Linked DNA regions of Chlorobaculum parvum NCIB 8327. The protein of the gene in region 1 interacts with the protein of each later gene in a pairwise test. Links are inferred from orthologs where the notes say so. Each region holds a gene or a part of one and is shown on either strand. Other genes may lie near its edges. The genes, in order: rpe and eno.

Region 1 (7,632 bases):
ACCGTCGAAGAGGCCCGAAAGCTCGGCTACGTCACCACGCTCATGGGCCGCCGCCGTTACGTGCCCGACCTGAACAGCCCCAACGGCAACATCCGCAAGGCAGCCGAGCGCGTCACCATGAACACGCCGATCCAGGGCACGGCCGCGGACATCATCAAATACGCCATGTGCACCATCAGCCGTCGCCTGAAAGAGGAGCGCCTGAACTCAGTCATGCTGTTGCAGGTGCACGATGAATTGCTGTTCGAAACCCCTGCGGATGAACAGTCCAGACTGACAGAGCTGGTCGAAAAGTGCATGGTCGATGCGGCCTCGAAATGCGGGGTACGCAACGTTCCGGTGGAGGTTGAAACCGGCGTCGGAAAAAACTGGCTGGAGGCCCATTAGGCTTTGATGTTTACAAAAATCTTTTTTTATATTTCGTGAGCTTAATCGGAGCCACACTGTTTTACGGCAACCTATCGCGCATCGAATGCCTTCTCTGACAAAGGATCGAAACCTTGCAAAAGGCGACGTGCTCATGCCGTTCAGCAACGTCAGTTTTCAGGGCATCATCATGCCCGCCATATCCCTCCCGGCGCTCACCGGCGGCCGCACAGCGGGAAACTCTTAACCTCATTACAGAACCACAATTACTTACCGACAAGTATGTACTGGAATCTTGATCTTGCCCGATATATCGCCGATGCTCCCTGGCCGGTCACCAAAGATGAGCTGATCGATTACGCCAACAGAACAGGCGCCCCTCAGCAGGTCATCGAAAACATTGAAGGGCTGCCAGACAGCGACGAAATGTACGAAAGCCTCGAAGAGATCTGGCCCGATTACCCCACCGATGAAGATTTCGGATACAGCGACGAAGAACCGCTAAGCTGAGGGAGACCAACAAGCGATGTTTTTTTTTTTAGCCGATTCATCCCCCATTTGCAAGCGTGGCCAGTAGCGCTGCTCTTCCTGCTGCTCGTCATGCCGAGCCCCCTGCAGGCAGAGAACGACGACGCTGCTCGTGAAGAACAGCTCGCCTCGCTTCCTGCCGTCAAAAGCATCAGCATAAAAGGGAACAAGGTTCTCTCGACCGAAGAGATCAGGGAAATCATGTCCACCTCGACCCGTGACTCCTTTCTCGGGACAGGGCTTTTCAGCGGTGCCCCCCGGCCGTTCAAGCCCGAGGATTTCAAAAAGGACATCACCCTCATCAAAAAGCTCTACACCTTCAAAGGCTACTTTTTCGCCGATGTCGATACAACTCTCGTCCGCAACAAACGCGGCGATGTGAAGATCGATATCCGGATCAAGGAGAACCAGCCAACCCGCATCGACTCCATTCGCTATTCAGGTCTTGAATCGGTATCGGAGGAGCTGCAAAAGCGCTATTTCAGACGAAGCCGCCTGAAGCCGCAACGGATATTCTCGGTCGAAACACTCATTGAAGAGCGCGACCGCTCGCTCGACTTTTTCAGGGATTACGGCTACACCTTTTTCAATCCCGACAGCATCCACATCACGGTCGACACCCTCGGTCTGAATGCGGGCATTCACTTCGCGATGAGCCTTCCGGAACGGAACGCCTATGGGCCCACCAAGGTGATCGTCAACGATCCGCTCAAGCAAAAAAAGCCCGCAACCCGAACCTTCGTCAGGGATAACGTTTCGGTTACCGTTTACGGAGATCAGAAGTTTTCTCCCGACATTTTCCCGGCAGCCATCGCCTGGGAACAGGGCAAACTGACCAGCCAGTCCCTCGAACAGCGCACACTGGAGAATTTCGGGACAACGAACCTGTTCTCCTCAATTTCCGTGGAGCGAGACACCTTGCAGGCCGGAACCATCCCCATGACCGTCCGGCTTGAACCGGCCCCGAAACACCTGATCGAACCGAAGCTGCTGGTGGACAATCGTTACGGCGCCCTGTTCATCGGTGGGGCGATCGCTTACGAAAACCGAAACCTGTTCGGAGCAGGCCAGCAATTCCGGATTTCGACAAATTACGGCTCGCAGCTCTCGGCCTCCACCAGCTATCTGTCCAACCTTACGTCCGATCAGTACGACAAGGTCATTCCTTACGAGTTCAGCGTCAAGACGAACCTGGTGATCCCCAAAATCGACCGGCATGGTTCGTACTACTCCGGCACACTGGAATATTCGCAATCGCAGCTTCCGATACTGCTCAAAAGCCGGAGGGAGCTCATCAGGGGAACCTACAGCAGCCAGCCAACAAAAAATTCAAGGCTCAACTTTGACTTCTTCGAGCTTGAAATCGTCAGCAAGGATTCACTTCGCGGCTTCGAGCAACTCTTCAAAACCGACCTGGCCGAACGCATCAACATCGACCCAACCGATGCTGTTGCAGTGAACCGGAGTCTCGACAGTCTGCTTCAGACACGGCTGAACCAGACCTTCAGAGTGCAATACAACTACTCGAACCGCCACGACGCATCGTACCGCAAAAAAGCGACCTGGAACCTTTCGGTGATCGCCGAAGAGTCGGGCGGCCTTCTGTGGCTGATCGACAAGTACATCGACACGAGCAATCACACCGGCTTCACCGACTCTGATCCGCAAATTTTCGGCACCAGCTACAACCAGTACCTCAAGCTCGATACGCAGGTCGCCATCACCAAAGACCTGTCGCCAGACCGGCAGATCGCTGCGCGGCTCGCCCTCGGCTGGATGACTCCTTACGGCAAGGCTGACGACACCCCCGAAGATCACCGGTTCTACGCCGGCGGCTCGAACAGCATGCGGGGCTGGCTGTTTGGTACTCTCGGCCCTGGCAGTTGCCAGAGCGACGCCACCTCGAATTTCGGCGCGGACATCAAGACTGAACTCGGCTTCGAATACCGCATGAAGCTCTTCAAGCTGTTCGGGCAGCCTTCGGGCATCACCCTGTTCACCGACGCAGGCAACATCTGGGACAGGAAGGGCCCGTATGCCCTCACACTCAGGTCGATCGGACGCGACTTCGCCTGGGACTGGGGCGCCGGATTGCGGCTCGGCTCGCCCATCGGCCCCTTCAGATTCGACTTCGCCTGGAAAATCCATGATCCGTCAAATCCGAGGCCTTGGCGAATATCGCATACGCAATTGAGCGATTTCACCTTCAACTTCGGAATCGGAGAAGCTTTTTAACCGAATTTTACTCACGCTTAACCATCTGACTCTATGCCCGGAAAAACCACACTGCTTGCCCCGTCGATTCTCTCCGCAGACTTCACGAACCTGAAAGCCTCGGTCGAGCTTGCTGAAAAGGCCGGTGCCGACTGGATGCACTGCGATGTCATGGATGGCGTCTTCGTGCCGAACATCACGTTCGGCCCATTCATCGTCAAAGCCATCAAACAGTGCACAAGCCTGGTCATCGACACGCACCTGATGATTATCGATCCCGACAAGTATATCGAAGATTTTGCCAAGGCCGGTTCCGACCAGATCACCGTGCACCTCGAAGCGTGCCCGCACCTGCACCGCACCATCCAGTTCATCAAAAGCTTTGGCGTGAAGGCCGGCGTGTCGATCAACCCCGCAACTCCGGTTTCGCTGCTCGAACCGGTGCTTGCCGATCTCGACCTCGTGCTGCTGATGTCGGTCAACCCCGGCTTTGGCGGACAGAAGTTCATCCCGGCCTCAGTCGCCAAAATCGCCAATCTCGACGCGATGCGCATGGAGATGAACCCCGACATGGTGATCGCCGTCGATGGCGGCATTACCGAAGAGAACGCCGCACAGGTGGTTGAAGCTGGTGCCGACTCACTGATCGCAGGCACAGCATTCTTCCGCGCTGCCGACCCGATGGCAGCAGCTCGCAAGCTGAAAGGGCTGGAGTAAGAGAATAAAAGAGTAGGACTTATAGGTCTGATGGGGCCTATAAGTCCTATAGGAAAAAAGAAAGGAGACGCTGGTTTTACAGCCCGGCGCTGTCCACCAAGTCGACCGCTACGCCTACCCCCACGAGAACTGCCGCAGCTCTTCGCTGACGAGCAATCCCTCTCCAATCAGAACGGCATCAAACCCGGCCTCCTGCATCATCTGAATATCGTCACGGTGCTTCATGCCGCTTTCGGCTACTGAAACGATGCCATCAGGCATCCGCTGCCTGAGCCGCACGGAGGTCATCAGGTCGACCGTGAAGGTTTTCAAATCGCGGTTGTTCACGCCAACAATGGTCGAGCCCTGTTCAAGGGCGGTGTCGAGCTCGCGCTCGTCATGCGTTTCGACCAGCGCGTGCAGGCCGAGTTCGGCGAAAAGCTGAAGATAGTCCCGCAACTGCGACGGTTCGAGCGCCGCCACGATCAACAGCGCCGCATCGGCACCCATGAGGCGAGTTTCGTAAATCTGGCTCTCGTCGATGATGAACTCCTTGCGGAGCACAGGAATGGAAAACTTTTGCGTGATCGCCTTCAGGTAGTCGGGCGAGCCCTGGAAATACTGGCGATCAGTGAGAACGGAAAAGGCTGACGCACCAATTTCAGCATAGCGTTCGGCAATGTCGAGCGGGCGGAAATCCTCGACAAGCACCCCGCGCGAGGGCGATGCCTTTTTTACTTCAGCGATGAGATTGATGCCACCGTCAAGGCTTGTGATGGCCGAACGAAAGTCGCGCGTCGCCGGAAGATCGCCGCACGCTTCGTGGTAGCGGCGTTCCGGGTCCTGCTTTTTGAGTTCGGCGACCTCTTCGGCCTTGGTCTCAAGAATCCGGGTGAGGTACGTCATGCCTCGCTTTCAGCTGCCATCTTGCGGAGCTCATCCTCGAACTCGACAATCTGGCGGATGTTGTCAAGGAACCACGGATCGATGCTGGTTGCCTGATGGATCTCCTCGACGGTTGCCCCGGCCTGGAAGGCGTAGCGAAGGTAGAACATCCGGTCGGCCTTCGGGATCTTGATCTTTTCAAGCAGATCCTCCTTGGCGAACTGACGCTGCTGCTGGGTCATGTCGATGACGTTCATCACATCCTTGCCATCGCAGCCAAGACCGGCGCGTCCGATTTCGAGGCCGCGCAGCGACTTCTGCAACGCCTCGCGGAAATTGCGTCCGAAAGCCATCACCTCGCCGACCGACTTCATCTGCACGCCGAGGCGCGAATCGACATTCTTGAACTTCTCGAAGTCCCAGCGCGGCACCTTCACGACGGTGTAGTCGATCGAGGGCTCGAAGCTTGCCGGGGTGGTTTTGGTGATGTCGTTGGTGATCTCGTCGAGCGTGTAGCCCACGGCGAGCTTGGCAGCCACTTTCGCGATGGGGAAACCGGTCGCCTTCGAGGCGAGCGCGGAGCTTCTCGACACGCGCGGGTTCATTTCGATGATGACGATACGGCCATCCTTCGGATTGATCGAGAACTGGATATTGCTGCCGCCGGTCTCGACGCCGATTTCGCGGATGATCTTTATCGAGGCGTCACGCAACTCCTGATACTGACGGTCGGTGAGCGTCTGCGCCGGAGCGACTGTGATGCTGTCGCCGGTATGCACGCCCATCGGATCGACGTTCTCGATGGAGCAGACGATGATGACGTTGTCCGCCAAATCACGGATCACTTCAAGTTCGTACTCCTTCCAGCCGATCAGGCTCTCCTCGACCAGCACTTCGCCAATCGGGCTTTCGGCAAGGCCACGGCGAACCACATCGTAGTAGTCAGCCTTGGTCTCGGCAAACCCGCCACCCGTGCCGCCAAGCGTGAAGGAGGGGCGAATGACGATCGGCAAGCCGATTTCATCGAGCGCCTCCTTGGCCTCCTTCTCGTTGCGAACGAAGAAACCCTTGGCCATTTCGAGGCCGAGCTTGCGCATCGCATCGCCGAAGAATTCGCGGTTCTCGGCCTTGCGAATCGCGCGGAGCTTCGCACCGATCAGCTCGACGCCGTGGCGCTCCAGTACGCCCGACTCGGCCAGCTTGACCGCAGTGTTCAGCGCGGTCTGACCGCCCATGGTCGGAAGCAACGCGTCCGGCTTTTCCTTCTCGATAATCTTGCGGACATACTCCGGCGTGATCGGTTCGATGTAGGTCGCATCGGCCAGCTCGATGTCGGTCATGATGGTGGCCGGGTTGCTGTTGACCAGAATGACCCGGTAGCCGTCCTCCTTGAGAGCCCGGCACGCCTGGGTGCCCGAATAATCGAATTCACAGGCCTGTCCGATAACGATGGGACCGGCTCCAATCACCAATATGGACTTGATGTCCTCGCGTTTTGGCACGTGTTTTCCGCTTTAAGTCTTGAGGTAAATCTATCGTTGCGTAATGTACAAAATTTTCCGGTGTTCTGTGAGGCTTTGGAGGCTCAAAGGCCTCCTGTCGCTCAGGCAATCCTCCCCAGCTTTTCACCTATACGATCGATAAGTCACTATAAGGCATATAAGAGTCTAAAACTCTCACGCCAGCACTTTGATCTGTTCCTGATGAAACCCTCCTGCATCGCGGCGAAGCCATGAAGTGACCTCTCTCGGCACGCCTCCGTGCAGGGAGATAATCAGCATCGAGTGACCGGCGCTGGCAAAATCCACATCGCTTTTCGATGGCACGGCCGTCGAGTTGATGTGTGAATGGTACGAGCCGATGATGTCCAGGCCGAGGCTACGGGCTTCGCGCTCCACTTCGAGATATTCACTGTAGGAGATTTCAAACCCGTTCTCACGCCCGTAAAAAAGCGTGTTGCGGCACGGGGCGATTTCATGCACGATGTTGTCGATGTTGCCCCGGTGATCGACCATTTTTCTTCCGACGAGCAGCCCGCAGCATTCGTAGGGAAGATCCCTGATGGCGTGCTCCTGTATGATTTCAAATTTGCGACGAGGTAATTTCATTACTGACCAATGCGAGAATAAGATAGCTGATACGTCAAAGCGCCTTTGCGCCGATGTCCCGGCGATAGACTGCCCCCTCGAAATTGATAGCTGCTACGCCGCGATAGGCTTGATCGAGCGCCTCTTTAAGTGACGCACCGGAGGCTGTCACCGAGAGCACGCGACCACCCGAAGTTACAAGCACATCACCATCCTGGCGCGTACCGGCATGGAAAACAAGCACTCCATCCATATCGTTCACCGAAGGATCGATCGAGATCGCCTTGCCGGTTTCGTATCCGTCGGGATAGCCCTTCGAGGCCATAACGACCGTGGCGGCGGCTCCGCTCTGCATCTCGAACGGCACGGCTTCAAGCCCGCCCTCGACGCTTGCCAGCAGCGCGTCGAACAGGTCGCTCTTCAGCATCGGCAACACCACCTGTGTTTCGGGATCACCGAGGCGGACGTTGTACTCGACCACCGAGGGCTCGCCGTTGTCGATCATGAGGCCAACGTAGAGGAAACCGGTGTAGGCGTAGCCGTCTGCCTTCATGCCGGCAAGCGTCGGTTTGATGACCTCTTCCTCGACCCGCCGCATCACCTCCGGCGTCACCAGCGGAGCCGGGGCGTAGGCACCCATGCCGCCGGTATTCTTGCCGGTATCACCTTCGCCGATGCGCTTGTGATCCTGTGCAGCTAGGAACAGCTGGTAGTTCTCACCATCGGTCAGCGCGAAAACACTCGCCTCCTGACCGGTCAGGAACGCTTCGATCACCACCTCGTCAGCCGCATCGCCAAAGACACGGGACTCGAAGAAATCGTGGATTGCCTCCAGCGCCTCTTCGCGAGTCATCGC
Region 2 (7,670 bases), 1.5 Mb from region 1 along the record:
GAATATCAAGCCCCTTATCGGGGCGATTCTCCGCTCCTATTCTCAAGCTCTTGAGATTCTTGTGATTGATGACAACTCTCCTGATGGCACGGCATCGATCATCGAATCGATCATCGAGAACGAATCGCGAGTCCACCTTATACAAAGGCCGGGAAAGCTTGGGCTTGGAACGGCTTATCTTGCAGGTTTCCGTTATGCCCTTGAGCATGGCTATGAGCGGATCATCGAGATGGACGCCGATTTTTCACACGATCCTGCTGCGATCACCTCTTTGCTCAAGGAGGCACAGAATGCTGATCTGGTGATCGGATCGCGTTACCTGAACAACACGGTCAATGTGATCAACTGGCCCCTTTCGCGGCTTATCCTGTCCAAAACAGCCAGCATTTACACCCGCTGGATTACCGGAATGCCGGTTTCAGATCCAACAAGCGGTTTCAAATGCCTGAGCCGAAAAGCCCTTCAAGCCATTGCCCTGGATCGAGTTCATTCGCAGGGGTACTCGTTTCAGATCGAGATTGACTTTCGGGTCTGGAGGCAAGGGTTAGCCATTCGTGAGGTGCCGATTGTCTTTGTCGATCGGACGGTTGGAAAATCGAAAATGACCAGAAAAAATATCGTGGAGGCAGTCTGGATGGTCTGGTGGCTTAAGCTACTTTCAATTGTCGGGCGGTTATAGGGCTCGGGATTTAGAATGCGGGACTGTGAGCCTTAAAATTAACCTGATCTGATCGCCAGACGTTTAAGCTATATCAGAACAAAACAAAAGCGGCTGTACTCGATGATTGTACAGCCGCTTTTGTTTTGACAAGTTTGATTAAGTCTACTCGCTTGAGAAGAAAGCCTTTAGCTTTCGTTGTTTTTCTCCGCAATGAGCTTGCTTGCTACATCGGATGGAGCCTCTTCGTAATGGCTGAACGTGTAGCTGTATCGGGCTCGGCTATGGGTCAGCCTGGTCAGCGCATGATGGAAATCCGAGAGCGAGGCTTGCGGAATCATCGCCTTGATGATCTGGAATCGTGAGTCGGTATCCATGCCGAGAATACGGCCTCGCTTGCTTGAGATTTCCCCGACGATTTCACCGGTATACTGGTCAGGTGTCTGAACGGTGAGTGAACAGAGCGGTTCGAGAATCAGTGGTTTTGCTTTGTCAAAGGCGGCTTTGAAGCCCATGCTTGCCGCGATTTTAAAAGCGTTCTCCGAGCTGTCAACCGGATGGTGCGAACCATCGTAGGCTACGGCCTTGAGATCGACCAGTGGATAGCCGGCAAGGAGTCCATGAGTGATCGTTTCGCGTATTCCCTTTTCGACAGCCGGTAAATAGCGGGTTGGCACTACGCCGCCAACCACTTCGCTGGCGAACTCGAATCCAGAGTCTCGTTCCGTAGGCTCGATCCTGATCCACACATCACCATACTGGCCACGGCCACCCGACTGCTTTTTGAATTTGCCCTGCGCCGAGGCGCTGATTCTGATGGTTTCGCGATAGGGAATGCGGATGGGGGCGGTCTCGACTTTTACGTTGAACTTGTTGAACAGACGGCTGATGATGATGTCGAGATGGGTTTCTCCGAGGGTTTTCAGAATGGTCTGGTTGAACTCCGTATCGTGCTCGATGGTAAAGCTCGGATCCTCTTCGTGGAGGTGGTGCAGACCGGATGAAATCTTTTCCTCATCACCCTGGGTGGTCGGAACGATAGCTGTGGAAAGCACCGGTTCGGGGAAGATGATCGGGCTGATGCGGCAATCGACTCCTTTGTCGGCCAACGTGTCGTTGGTGTGGGAGTTTTTGAGCTTGACCACCATGCCGATGTCGCCGGCAAGGAGCTTGTCGACCGGGATTTTTTTCTGTCCAAGCATGGTATAGACCTGTCCGAGCTTTTCGAGCTGCCCGGTCTGGGCGTCGATCAGTTCATGTCCGGTTTCAATGTGGCCGGAATAGACGCGTACATAGGAGATTTCGCCAACTCTCGGTTCCGACATGGTCTTGAAGATGAATGCGACCGTCGGGCCTTCCGGGTCGGGATCGAGCAGCTTTTCGTCGTTCATCACCGAACAGTAGGCGTGTTCCGGGCCGCGCTCGATCGGCGAAGGGCAGAGGTTAACGATGGCGTTGAGCAGGCGCTCCGAACCGATCAGATGAAGCGGGGAGGTACAGAAAACCGGGAAGAAGGTTCGCGTCACGAGCGCCGATTTGATGCCAGCCCGGAGCTCGTCTTCAGCCAGGGTGCCGACGTCGAAAAAGCGGTTCATGAGCTCCTCGTCGGTTTCGGCGACTGCCTCGACCAGTTGCTGGTGAAGCTCCTCGGCCTTTTTCCGGTAGAGGTCGGGAATCTCGGAAATTTCCATGCTGCCCGGCTTGTCGGGATTGAATTCAAGCTGCTTCATCAGCAGCACGTCAATCAGAATGTGGTGATTCTGGCCTTCTTCTACTGGGAACTGGATCGGCGTGACCAGATGGCCGAAATGGTCGCGCAGAGCTTCGAGGGTTGTGTCGAAGTCAGCCCGATCGGCATCGAGCTTGGTCAGCACGAACACGGTCGGTTTGTAGTACTCCTGCGTATAGTCCCAGACGGTGTCGGTGCCTACCTCAACGCCCGTGGCTGCGTTGACTGTGATCAGCACCGTATCGGCCACGCGCATAGCCGATTTGACGTCCCCGTGAAAGTCGAGCAGGCCGGGAGTGTCGATGATATTGATCTTCTTGTCTTTCCAGTTTCCGTGAATGAGGCTGGTGTTCAGGCTGTGTTTTCTTTCGATTTCATCGGATGCATAATCTGACAGGGTCGTCCCTTCTTCAATGCTGCCGAGCCGGTTGATTATCCCCATGCTCAGGGCAAGCGATTCGCACAGCATGGTTTTTCCGGTTCCGGAATGGCCGGTAACGACAATGTTCCTCAATTGGTCGGTTGGAACAGCTTGCATGTCAGTACTCCTTTATTGGTTTGGTTGAACGGAGCGGTCCGCTGTGGCCGGAGATTACTGCTTCACGACGGTCTTTGCAGGGAATTCAGCCTGCGGCACTTAACAAAAACTTAATCAAAAAAATATTGTATCCGCTGTTATTGTCACCATTAATGCGACCTTGAGGGCGATAAAATAGCCTGCCGGTTTCCGAAGAATGGGAACCATTGCGTATCTTTTCCTTCTATGTTCTTCATTCAATTCTAAATCACCGTATCATGTCAGTCATTACCAAGATCCACGCTCGTCAGATTATGGACTCGCGAGGCAATCCTACTGTCGAAGTCGATGTCTATACCGAAAGCTCTTTTGGCCGTGCGGCTGTACCGAGCGGTGCTTCGACCGGCGTTCACGAAGCGGTCGAGCTCAGGGACAACGACAAGAGCGTTTTTCTCGGCAAGGGCGTGCTCAAGGCTGTCGAGAACGTCAACACCGTGATCAACAGCGCTTTGCAGGGCATGGATGTGACTGAACAGGAAGAGATCGACGCCAAGCTCCTCGAGCTGGACGGCACGCCGAACAAATCCGTACTCGGCGCCAACGCGATCCTCGGTGTTTCGCTGGCCTGTGCTAAAGCTGGAGCCGAGTATTCGGCACTGCCGCTCTACCGCTACATTGGCGGTACGACGGCTAAAACCCTGCCGGTGCCGATGATGAACGTGCTCAACGGTGGTGCGCACGCCGACAATACGGTCGATTTCCAGGAGTTCATGATTATGCCGATCGGCTTCGAGCGCTACTCCGACGCTCTGCGTTGTGGCGCCGAGGTGTTCCACTCGCTCAAGGCTCTGCTGCACAAACGCGGTCTGAGCACCGCCGTTGGTGACGAAGGCGGTTTTGCGCCGAACGTGGAGTCCAACGAACAGGCGATCGAACTGGTGATCGAGGCCATCGGCCTGGCCGGTTACAAGGCTGGCGCGCCGACCGACAAGGGCGGCCTCGGTGACGGTCACGTCATGATCGCGCTCGATCCGGCCAGCTCGGAGTTCTACGACACCGAGAAGAAAAAATATGTGTTCAAAAAGTCCTCCGGTCGTGAACTCTCTTCCGAAGAGATGGCAAGCTACTGGGCAGACTGGGCGAGCCGTTACCCGATCATCTCCATCGAAGACGGCATGGCCGAGGATGACTGGGAAGGCTGGAAATTGCTGACCGAAAAGATCGGCGACCGCGTGCAGCTCGTGGGTGACGACCTGTTCGTGACCAACAGCAAGCGCCTCGGCGAAGGCATCGAAAAGGGAGTCGGCAACTCCATTCTCATCAAGGTGAACCAGATCGGCACCCTGACCGAAACCCTTCAGGCAATCGACCTGGCCAAGCGCAACGGCTACACCTCGGTCATCAGCCACCGCAGCGGCGAAACCGAAGACACCACCATCGCGCAGATCGCCGTGGCGACCAACGCCGGCCAGATCAAGACCGGCAGCATGTCGCGCTCCGACCGCATGGCCAAGTACAACGAGCTGCTCCGTATCGAGGAGATGCTCGGCGACACGGCCGTCTATCCCGGTATCAAGGCTTTCCGGGTCTGAGCCTCAGCGGAGATTTTCTATCCGCCCAACCTTTGCAGTAAAAGGCATATCTGGATGAACGATATGCCTTTTCTCCAAGGCAATTGTTTCGAACCATGATGAACCATTTCTTGGAGATCCGGGACTGGATCTTTTCAAATCCGAAAAAATTCCTGATCGGACTGGCCTTGGGCCTGCTCGCTCTGTCGTTTATTTTCGGTGATTATGGTTTGATCAAGCGAATCAGCATGGAGGTGGAAAACCGGCAACTCGAAAAGCGTCTTGCCGAAGAAGAGCAGAAGATCGTCGAACAGCAGGCCGTTATCAAACACGCCTACAGTCCGGACAGTGTTGAAAAGGTGGCACGAGAGCGCTACAATTTTCACAAAGACGACGAGACCGTGTTCACCATCAAGGATGAATGATGAGGTTTCGCTGCACGCTGTTGAACCTCGTTACGACTCCGTTCCATAGTTTTTAAGCCGGTTCGCCGGCTTTTTTTTTATGCTGCCCAATCCATACCTTCCATGACAATTCTTTTCAATTTCAACGCCACGTTTTCATGACTGAAGAAACGCTTGCCGGAGCCCAGTCCGTCGTCTATCCCGTGCCGGTGTACAGCTATCGCCGCCGCTTTACCAGAGAGGTCCCGTTCGGCCGCATCACTCTTGGTGGCCACCAGCCGATCAGGGTGGAGTCGATGACCAACACGCACACGATGGACACTGCGGCTACGGTCGAGCAATGCCGGCGTCTGTACGAGGCGGGGTGCGAAATCATCCGCCTGACGGTGCCGACCGAGCGCGATGCCGAAAATCTTCGCAACATCCGCGATCAGCTCAGGCGCGACGGTATCGATACGCCACTGGTGGCCGACATTCATTTTTCGGTCAAGGCAGCCATGAAAGCGGTGGAGTTTGTTGAGAATATTCGCATCAATCCGGGCAATTACGCTACCGGTGCGAAGTTTTCGAGCGAGGATTACACCGACGAGCAGTATCAGGCCGAGCTCGACAAGGTGCGCGAGGAGTTCACGCCGCTGGTCAAAAAGGCGATGTCGCTTGGCGTGTCGATGCGCATCGGCACCAACCACGGTTCCCTCTCCGACCGGATCGTGAGTCGTCTGGGCAACTCGCCGGAAGGTATGGTGGAAGCTGCACTTGAATTTGCGCGCATCAGCGAGGACGAGGGGTATTATGATATTCTCTTTTCGATGAAGTCTTCGAACGTCAGGGTGATGATTCAGGCCTACCGTTTGCTCGTCGCTCGCGCGGATGCGGAGCTGCGTTACGCCTATCCGCTGCATCTCGGCGTGACCGAGGCGGGGGATGGCGACGAGGGGCGAATCAAGTCGGCGATGGGTATCGGTTCGTTGCTTGAGGATGGTCTTGGCGACACCATTCGCGTCTCGCTCACCGAGGACCCGGTCAACGAAGTCCCGGTCGGTTTCGCGATCGTGAAGAAATATAACGATCGCCTGCTGGTCAAGGGTGACCAGGGGCATCTTTCGGTGAAGCATGTGGTCGAGCATGAAATGCGCAAGCAGGGCCACGAGCTTCTGCCGTTCGAGCCGTTCGGCTATTCGCGGCGCCCGTCCTGCAGCATCGATGGCGCGGGCAATCCTGTCGGCGCCGACGCCTTGCCCGGTGTGGAGACGATGGCCAAAACACCGGTTTCTGATCCGGATGCGCTGACGCAGGAGATTCTCGACCGTCTTGCTCCGGACAAGCCGGACGATGCGATTCGCTCCGAATATGTCGGTATCGCTATCGGCAGCATTGAGGATGTGCCGCCGCTCGAAAGGGTGCTCGATTCACTTGGTGAGTTGCGTCAAAAGGTTGTCGTTTCCACTGCCGATACAGCCCTGGTCGAAAGTCTGCTGCCGCTCTGCGGGCGGGTGCGGCTCGATATTGTCGAGGGTGAGGCGCTCTCGACCGGCTTCATCGATTCGCTGCATGACAACGAGGCTGCCATCGAGTTCTGCTTCATTCATGAAAATGCGTCGGAGAACGTGCCCGCCGAGGTACTGGTGCGTCTTGCTTCCAAGCTGAAAGCCAAAGGGATGCAGCGGGTGATGCTCTCTATTCTCTCTCGCGAGCCGCTTTTCGCTGTCCGCAAGCTGGCGCTTGAACTGAAAAAGGCGGAGATCGATTATCCGCTTGTGGTGCGCTACCGCCGCCGCGAAGGGGAGCGCTCCGGTGTGATGATCGAAAGCGCCATCCAGACCGGCACGCTGTTCTGCGACGGCATTGGCGACATTCTGGCGCTTGACACCAAGCTCTCCGTCACCGATGAGGTTGCGCTCGGCTTCAACATTCTGCAGGCCGCCAGGATCAGGATGTCCAAGACCGAGTTCATTTCATGCCCGGGATGCGGTCGAACCTATTTCGAGCTTGAAAAGACCACGGCGCTCATCAAGCAGCGGGTTTCGCACCTCAAAGGGCTCAAAATCGGCATCATGGGTTGCATCGTCAATGGTCCCGGCGAAATGGCCGATGCCGATTTCGGCTATGTCGGTTCCGGCAAGGGGCGCATCAGCCTTTATGTAGGTAAGGAGTGCGTCGAGGAGAATCTGCCCGAGGACGTGGCTCTTGAGCGGCTGATCGAGCTGATTCGCCAGAACGGCAAGTGGGTCGATCCGGTATGACGTTGTACACGCTGATCACTGGTGCTTCGAGCGGCATCGGCAAGGCTATCGCGGCAGATCGCGCCAAAAGCGGCGAGCATCTTGTGCTGGTGGCGCGATCCGGCGAGAAGCTGGAAGCGTTTGCCTCGGAGTTGCGACAAGCACACGGAGTCGATGTGCAGGTGTGCGCTCAGGATCTTTCCGAATCAGGGGCTCCCAAACAGGTGTTCCGCTTCTGCGAGGAGCGCGCCATCGCCGTTGACCGGCTGGTCAACTGTGCGGGGTTTTCGGTTACCGGCAACTTTGAGCGGATGCCCGAAGAGGAGCTTGTCCGGATGTCGATGGTCAACATGGTCTCTGTGGCGACGTTGACCCGTTTGTTTTTGCCGTCCATGCTCCAGCGCCGCCAGGGTGCGGTAGTCAACATCGCCTCGCTCGGCGGGTTTCAGGGCGTGCCCGGTATGGCCTGTTACTCGGCAACAAAGTCGTTCGTGGTTACCCTGACCGAAGCCCTCGCCGGGGAACTCACCGGGACCGGTGTTCGCGTTTTCGCTATTTGCCCCGGCTTC

What was found.
Region 2: the proteins of rpe (region 1) and eno interact in binary tests that used the Escherichia coli proteins (3 or more experiments, as listed by UniProt). The link is inferred for Chlorobaculum parvum NCIB 8327 from one-to-one orthologs.

The regions. Positions count from the first base shown.
Region 1 is NC_011027.1:554,010-561,641, reverse strand. The notes cover bases 2,080-4,993. They hold rpe (ribulose-phosphate 3-epimerase), read left to right. Parts: upstream 2,080-3,162; coding sequence 3,163-3,825; downstream 3,826-4,993. Other genes in these bases: carB (carbamoyl-phosphate synthase large subunit), read right to left, coding at 4,707-4,993; trpC (indole-3-glycerol phosphate synthase TrpC), read right to left, coding at 3,940-4,710; CPAR_RS02665 (BamA/TamA family outer membrane protein), read left to right, coding at 2,080-3,129. Outside these bases: polA (DNA polymerase I), read left to right, coding at 1-387; CPAR_RS10920 (hypothetical protein), read left to right, coding at 473-613; CPAR_RS02670 (DUF2795 domain-containing protein), read left to right, coding at 649-876; more of CPAR_RS02665, read left to right, coding at 925-2,079; more of carB, read right to left, coding at 4,994-6,191; CPAR_RS02645 (Mov34/MPN/PAD-1 family protein), read right to left, coding at 6,366-6,797; purD (phosphoribosylamine--glycine ligase), read right to left, coding at 6,832-7,632. UniProt on the Escherichia coli protein: Catalyzes the reversible epimerization of D-ribulose 5-phosphate to D-xylulose 5-phosphate.
Region 2 is NC_011027.1:2,083,991-2,091,660, reverse strand. What follows is about bases 2,388-5,339. They hold eno (phosphopyruvate hydratase), read left to right. Parts: upstream 2,388-3,182; coding sequence 3,183-4,496; downstream 4,497-5,339. Other genes in these bases: ispG ((E)-4-hydroxy-3-methylbut-2-enyl-diphosphate synthase), read left to right, coding at 5,038-5,339; CPAR_RS09610 (FtsB family cell division protein), read left to right, coding at 4,592-4,900; fusA (elongation factor G), read right to left, coding at 2,388-2,925. In the rest of the region: CPAR_RS09625 (polyprenol monophosphomannose synthase), read left to right, coding at 1-679; more of fusA, read right to left, coding at 847-2,387; more of ispG, read left to right, coding at 5,340-7,122; CPAR_RS09600 (SDR family NAD(P)-dependent oxidoreductase), read left to right, coding at 7,119-7,670. UniProt on the Escherichia coli protein: Catalyzes the reversible conversion of 2-phosphoglycerate (2-PG) into phosphoenolpyruvate (PEP). It is essential for the degradation of carbohydrates via glycolysis.